One region of the Streptomyces rectiverticillatus genome, then DNA from elsewhere that is predicted to be linked to it. Evidence: riboswitches for the same ligand, from Rfam matches in the RefSeq annotation. Region 1 holds a riboswitch; the other holds the start of a gene.
The links. Region 1 has a riboswitch for thiamine pyrophosphate ahead of thiO (glycine oxidase ThiO). Riboswitches for the same ligand answer to the same signal wherever they lie in the genome.
Positions count from the first base shown of each region.

Region 2: another riboswitch for thiamine pyrophosphate. It lies ahead of FGW37_RS23540 (thiamine ABC transporter substrate-binding protein); the one in region 1 lies ahead of thiO (glycine oxidase ThiO).

Region 1 covers NZ_CP040752.1:2,055,286-2,058,681, forward strand. The annotation lists gene FGW37_RS08730 (NAD(P)/FAD-dependent oxidoreductase) at 1-789, opposite strand, end outside; TPP riboswitch at 1,097-1,208, shown strand; gene thiO (glycine oxidase ThiO) at 1,207-2,406, shown strand; gene thiS (sulfur carrier protein ThiS) at 2,442-2,642, shown strand; gene FGW37_RS08745 (thiazole synthase) at 2,652-3,396, shown strand, end outside.
Region 2 covers NZ_CP040752.1:5,342,593-5,345,988, reverse strand. The annotation lists gene FGW37_RS23545 (ABC transporter permease) at 1-231, opposite strand, end outside; gene FGW37_RS23540 (thiamine ABC transporter substrate-binding protein) at 207-1,307, opposite strand; TPP riboswitch at 1,303-1,410, opposite strand; gene rlmN (dual-specificity RNA methyltransferase RlmN) at 1,477-2,586, opposite strand; gene FGW37_RS23530 (phosphatidate cytidylyltransferase) at 2,751-3,396, opposite strand, start outside.

The DNA.
Region 1 (3,396 bases):
GGCGAGGACGGCGCGGTCCTCGCCGAGCGCGATGCCCGAGCCCTCCAGCCAGCCGGTCGCGGCCCGCGCCCCGACGCCGACGACCACGGCGCCGGCCGTCAGCCGGGTGCCGTCGGCCAGCACGACCGCGTCGTGCTCCACGGCGGTCACCCGCGCGCCGAGCATCAGCCGGGCGCCGCTCTCGGCGTACCAGGGGGCCATCCGGGCGGCGACCTCGGCGGGCATGGCGCCGGCGAGGACGCGGTCCGCGGCCTCGACCACGGTCACCTCGCAGCCCGCCTCGCGGGCCGCCGTCGCGACCTCGGCGCCGATCCAGCCCGCGCCGACGGCCACGACGTCGTGCTGCGCGGCCAGGACCGGGCGCAGCCGCACGGCGTCGTCGAGGGTGCGCAGCAGGTGGACGTTGGGCAGGTCCTCGCTGCCGGGCAGCCGGACGGGCTCGGCGCCGGTGGCGATGACCAGGACGTCGTAGGGGACCGGACCGGAGGCGGTGTCCACCAGGTGCTCGGCCGGGCGCAGACCGGTGGCCTCCCGCCCGAGCTGCAGGTCTATCCCGAGCAGGGCGAAGTCCACCTCGAACGCGGAGCCGTCGGCCTTGCCCAGCAGGACGGCCTTGGAGAGCGGGGGCCTGTCGTACGGGGGGTGCGGCTCGGCGCCCAGCACGGTGACGGTGCCGGCCCAGCCGAGCTCGCGCAGGGCGACCGCGGTCTGCACGCCGGCCATTCCGGCACCCACGATGACGACGCGCCGCTCACGGGCGGTATGTGGTTCTTCCCGGTGCTCGCTCACCCGATCACTGTAGGACGACGGCCGCGCCCGGGGCCCTCCGGGCGGGTCTTGACCGGGCCGGGCACGGTTCGGCACCGCCGGGCCGCCGCGTCGTGGAATCGCCGTCGCGGCGGAAGAAAGCGCGAGAGCCCTCCGAACGGTCACTCGAAGACGGCCGCAAGGCCGGCTCGGCACCGCCGGGCCGCCGCGTCGTGGCTGATCGCCGTCGCGGCGGAAGAAAGCGGCCCGCCGCAGCAGCGAGAAGCCACCGAGGCGGCGGCCGACGGGCCCTCGCCCCGCCGTCGCGGTGCGTACTAGGGTGGCCGGTGCAAGCACTCGCGGGAGCCCGGACGACCGGGCTGAGAGGGAGGCTGGACGGCCTCCGACCGTACGAACCTGATCCGGGTCATGCCGGCGAAGGGAGGGGCTGGACACCTCATGGCCGCGTCGACGACCACACCGGGCGCACCGACCGCGCCGACCGTTCCCGCCTGCGACGTCCTCGTCGTGGGCGGCGGGCTCATCGGGCTCGTCACCGCCTGGCGCGCCGCACAGCGCGGGCTGCGGACCGCCGTCGCCGACCCCGCTCCGGGCGGCGGCGCGGCGCGCGTGGCCGCCGGGATGCTGGCGGCGGTGACCGAGCTGCACTACGGCGAGGAGGCTCTGCTCGCCCTCAACCTGGCCTCCGCGCGCCGCTATCCGGACTTCACGGCGGAGCTGGAGGAGGCCAGCGGCGTCGCCACCGGCTACCGGGCGTGCGGCACGCTGGCCGTCGCCCTCGACGCCGACGACCGCGAGCACCTGCGCGAACTGCACGCCTTGCAGCAGCGCTCCGGCCTGGACTCGCAGTGGCTCACGGGCCGCGAGTGCCGCCGCCTGGAGCCGATGCTCGCGCCCGGCGTACGCGGGGGGCTGCGGGTGGACGGGGACCACCAGACCGATCCCCGCAGGCTCGCGCGGGCGCTGCTCACGGCCTGCGAGCGGGCCGGGGTCGCCTTCCACCGCGCCGAGGCCGCCCGGCTGCTGCTCGCGGGGGACCGCGCCACGGGCGCCGAGCTCGCGGACGGCCGCCGCGTCGCCGCGGGGCAGGTGGTGCTCGCCGCGGGCAGCCGCAGCGGGACGCTCGCGGGCGTCCCCGCCGGCGTCCTGCCGCCCGTGCGCCCCGTCAAGGGCCAGGTGCTGCGGCTGCGCGTCCCGGACGCGTACGCGCCCTTCCTCTCCCGCACCGTGCGGGCGGTCGTGCGCGGCGGGCCGGTGTACCTGGTGCCGCGCGAGAACGGCGAGCTCGTCCTCGGCGCGACCACCGAGGAGCTCGGCTGGGACACCACGGTCACCGCCGGCGGCGTCTACGAGCTGCTGCGCGACGCCCACGAGCTGGTGCCCGGCATCACGGAACTGCCCCTGGTGGAGACCTCCGCCGGGCTGCGCCCCGGCTCCCCCGACAACGCCCCCCTGCTCGGCCCGACCGCCCTGCCCGGGCTGCACGCCGCCACCGGCCACCACCGCAACGGCGTCCTCCTCGCCCCGCTGACCGGCGACGTCATGGCCGAGGTGCTGACCACCGGGCGCCTCCCCGAGGAGGCCCGCCCCTTCACCCCCCGACGCTTCTCGAACGCGCTGCAGGAGCTGCCCGTATGAACCCCAGCGACCCCACCGACAACCCCGAGGCCCACATGGGCATCAGCGTCAACGGCGAGCACCGCGAGGTGCCCCACGGCCTGACCCTCGGCGGTCTCGTGGCGAGCATGACCACCGCGCCCGGCGGCGTGGCCGCCGCCGTCAACGAGGCCGTCGTGCCGCGCGGCCGGTGGGCCGCCACACGGCTCGGCGCGGGCGACCGCGTCGAGGTCCTCACCGCAGTGCAGGGGGGCTGATCAGCGCTGATGGCGGACGATCTGCTCACCATCGCCGACACCACCTTCGGCTCCCGGCTGATCATGGGCACCGGCGGGGCGCCCAGCCTCGACGTCATGGAGCGCGCGCTGCTCGCCTCCGGCACCGAGCTGACCACGGTCGCGATGCGCCGCCTGGACGCGAGCGTCCGGGGCTCCGTGCTGTCCGTGCTGGAGCGGCACTCCATCCGGGTGCTGCCGAACACGGCCGGCTGCTACACCGCCGGTGAGGCCGTCCTGACCGCCCGGCTGGCCCGGGAGGCGCTCGGCACGCACTGGGTCAAGCTCGAAGTGATCGCCGACGAGCGCACGCTGCTGCCCGACCCGATCGAGCTGCTCGACGCCGCGGAGATCCTCGTGGACGACGGCTTCACCGTGCTGCCGTACACCAATGACGACCCGGTCCTCGCCCGCAAGCTGGAGGACGTCGGCTGCGCGGCGATCATGCCGCTGGGCTCGCCCATCGGCTCCGGCCTCGGCATCCGCAACCCGCACAACTTCCAGCTGATCACCGAGCGGGCCGGGGTCCCCGTGATCCTCGACGCGGGCGCCGGCACGGCCTCCGACGCGGCGCTCGCCATGGAGCTGGGCTGCGCCGCGGTGATGCTCGCCTCCGCGGTGACCCGCGCCCAGGAGCCGGTGCTGATGGCGGAGGCGATGCGGCACGCCGTGGAGGCGGGGCGGCTGGCGTACCGGGCGGGCCGGATACCGCGGCGGCACTTCGCCGAGGCGTCCT
Region 2 (3,396 bases), 3.3 Mb from region 1:
CGCCGGGTCGGTCACGACCTCGCCGATGCGGCCGAGCTGCCACTGCCCGCCGTCCTTCAGCCCCCGGGAGACGATCGAGGCGACGGGGTAGGCGAAGAAGACCGCGAAGAAGGCGAGCGGCAGGGCCATGAGGCCGAGCCGCACCGCCGTCCGCCGCCCGGCCCCGCCGGGGCCTCGTGCGGTGCCCCGTGCAGGGGCCTCGGGCCCTACTTCAGGACGAGCGAGGACCATGCCTTGACCCACTGGTCGCGGTTCTTGGCGATCTTCTCAGGGGCCATGGTGCCGGGCTCGTTCACCTGCGCGCCGTACTTGGTGAACACCTCGGGCAGCTTGGCGTCCTGGTTGGCGGGCTTGACGAACATCTGCAGCGGCATGTCCTCCTGGAACGTACGGCTCAGCAGGAAGTCGATCAGGGCCTTGCCGCCCTCTGTGTTCTTCGCGCCCTTCAGCAGCCCCGCGAACTCCGTCTGCTGGAAGCAGGTGCCCGTGGCGACGCCGGTCGGGCCCTCCGCGGGCTGCGGCTTCATGCCCAGGACCTCGGCAGGCGGGCTGGAGGCGTAGGAGACCACGAGGGGCTTGTCGCCCTTGGCCTTCTTGCCGCCCGCGGAGCCGGAGAAGCGCTCGTTGTAGGCCTGCTCCCAGCCGTCGACGACCTCGACGCCGTTGTCCTTGAGCTTCTTCCAGTAGTCCTGCCACCCGTCGTCGCCGTACTTGGCGACCGTGGCGAGCTGGAAGGCGAGGCCCGGGGAGGACGTGGCGACGTTCTCGGTGACGAGCAGGTTCTTGTACTCGGGCTTGACCAGGTCGTCGAGGGACGTCGGCGGGGCCAGCTTGCGGCCGGCGAAGTACGCGCGGTCGTAGTTGACGCAGATGTCGCCGGTGTCGATGGGCGTGACCCGGTGCTCGCCGGAGTCGGCCTGGAGCTTCCTCGGGACGCGGTCCAGGCCCTTGGCCTCGTACGGCGCGAAGATACCGTTGTCGAGCGCACGGGAGAGCAGGGTGTTGTCGACGCCGAAGAAGACGTCGCCCTGCGGGTGGCTCTTGGACAGGATGGCCTGGTTGACGGCCTGGCCGGCGTCGCCGCCCTTGAGGACCTTCACCTTGTACCCGGTCTGCCGGGTGAACTGCTTGAGCACCTCTTCGGACGCCGCGAAGGAGTTGTGCGAGACCAGGGTGACGGTCTTGTCCTTGCCTTCGGACGTGCCGGAGCCCCCGGAGCCGTCCGAGCCGCCGCACGCGGCCAGAGCCGGAAGGGCGAGTACGCCGACGGCGACTGCGCCGGCGGCACGCCGCAGGTTGGTGTTCATGATCGAGCTGACTCCCTACGCCGGTATGACCCGGATCAGGTCCGAGGGTCTGCGGGCGGTGCCGCACTCTCAGCGCCCCGTGGGCGCTCCCCTGTCGGATTGTTCATTTGTGCGAGGGCACCGTATCAGTGCCCTCCCCATGGATCGGTGTCTGACCTGCGGCCTTGGCTCAGCGCTCGGCCGCTGCCAGCTGCCCGCAGGCGCCGTCGATCTCCTGGCCGCGGGTGTCGCGGACGGTGACCGGCACCCCGTGCGAGGCGATCGCCGCGACGAAGGCCCGCTCGTCCTCGGGGCGCGAGGCCGTCCACTTCGACCCCGGCGTGGGGTTGAGCGGAATCAGGTTGACGTGCACGCGCTTGCCCTTGAGGAGCCGGCCCAGGAGGTCGCCGCGCCATGCCTGGTCGTTGATGTCGCGGATCAGGGCGTACTCGATGGAGACCCGGCGGCCGGACTTCTCCGCGTACTCCCACGCCGCGTCGAGGACCTCGCGGACCTTCCAGCGCGTATTGACCGGCACCAGGGTGTCGCGCAGCTCGTCGTCCGGTGCATGCAGGGAGACGGCCAGACGGCACTTGAAGCCCTCGTCGGCGAAGCGCAGCATCGCCGGGACCAGGCCCACCGTGGAGACCGTGATGCCGCGCTGGGAGAGCCCCAGGCCGTCCGGCTCGGGGTCCGTGAGGCGGCGGATGGCGCCGACGACCCGCTTGTAGTTGGCCAGCGGCTCGCCCATGCCCATGAAGACGATGTTGGACAGCCGCGCGGGGCCGCCGGGGACGTCTCCGTCGCGCAGCGCCCGCATGCCGTCCACGATCTGGTGGACGATCTCGGCCGTCGACAGGTTCCGGTCCAGACCGGCCTGGCCGGTGGCGCAGAACGGGCAGTTCATGCCGCAGCCGGCCTGCGAGCTGATGCACATGGTGACCCGGTCGGGGTAGCGCATCAGCACGGACTCCACCAGCTTGCCGTCGTGCAGCCGCCAGAGGGTCTTGCGGGTGGTGTCGTCGTCGCACGAGATGTGACGCACGACGCTCATGAGCTCCGGCAGCAGCTCGGCGGCGAGCTTCTCGCGCGCCGCCGCCGGGATGTCGGTCCACGCGGCGGGATCGTGCGCGTACCGGGCGAAGTAGTGCTGTGAGAGCTGCTTGGCCCGGAACGGCTTCTCACCGATCGCGGAGACCGCCTCGCGGCGCTCGGCGGGCGAAAGGTCGGCAAGGTGCCGCGGGGGCAGCTTCGCCCCACGGGGGGCGACGAACGTCAGTTCTCCAGGCGCGGGGGCCATGAGCAAAAACACCTCATTGACGACGGCGGATGACCTCCGCAATCGCGGAGCCAGCGGCAGGACGAGCCGGAACCCGGAGATCTCACAGGGGCACCCCCGCAGGCGCGGGGCCGGAAAAGGGCCCGCCGCACAGCGGCGAGCCCTTCCAGAGTACCCGGCCCCGCTCAGGAGCCGACGAAGACGACCATGAGGAGCCACACCACCGGCGCGGTCGGCAGGAGCGAGTCCAGCCGGTCCATGATGCCGCCGTGCCCCGGCAGCAGGGCGCCCATGTCCTTGATCCCGAGATCCCTCTTGATCATGGACTCGCCGAGGTCTCCCAGCGTGGCGCTGACGGCGACGGCGAGGCCGAGGAGCAGCCCCTCCCACCACACACCGCCGTCGATCAGGAACTGCATGCACAGGGCGCCGGCGACCATCGCGAAGGCGATCGCCCCGAGCAGCCCCTCGCGCGTCTTGCCGGGGCTGATGCGCGGCGCCAGCTTGCGCTTGCCGAACTTCCAGCCCACCGCGTACGCACCCGTGTCGCTGACCACGGTCAGGATCAGGAAGGTGAGCACCCGCCACGCGCCGTCCCCGGCGGCGAGCATGAGGGCCACGAAAGTGGCCAGGAACGGCACGTAGAAGGCCGCGAAGATGCCCGCCGTGACGTCCTTGAGGTAGTCGTCCGGCGACTCCGTCATCCGCCACACGAGGACGCCCAGGGCCGTGAAGGCCACGGCCACCCATGCGCCCTCGGCGCCGCTGGCGTAGCCGGCGACGATCATGGCGGCTCCGCCGACCGCGAGCGGCACCAGCGGGGCTCGGATC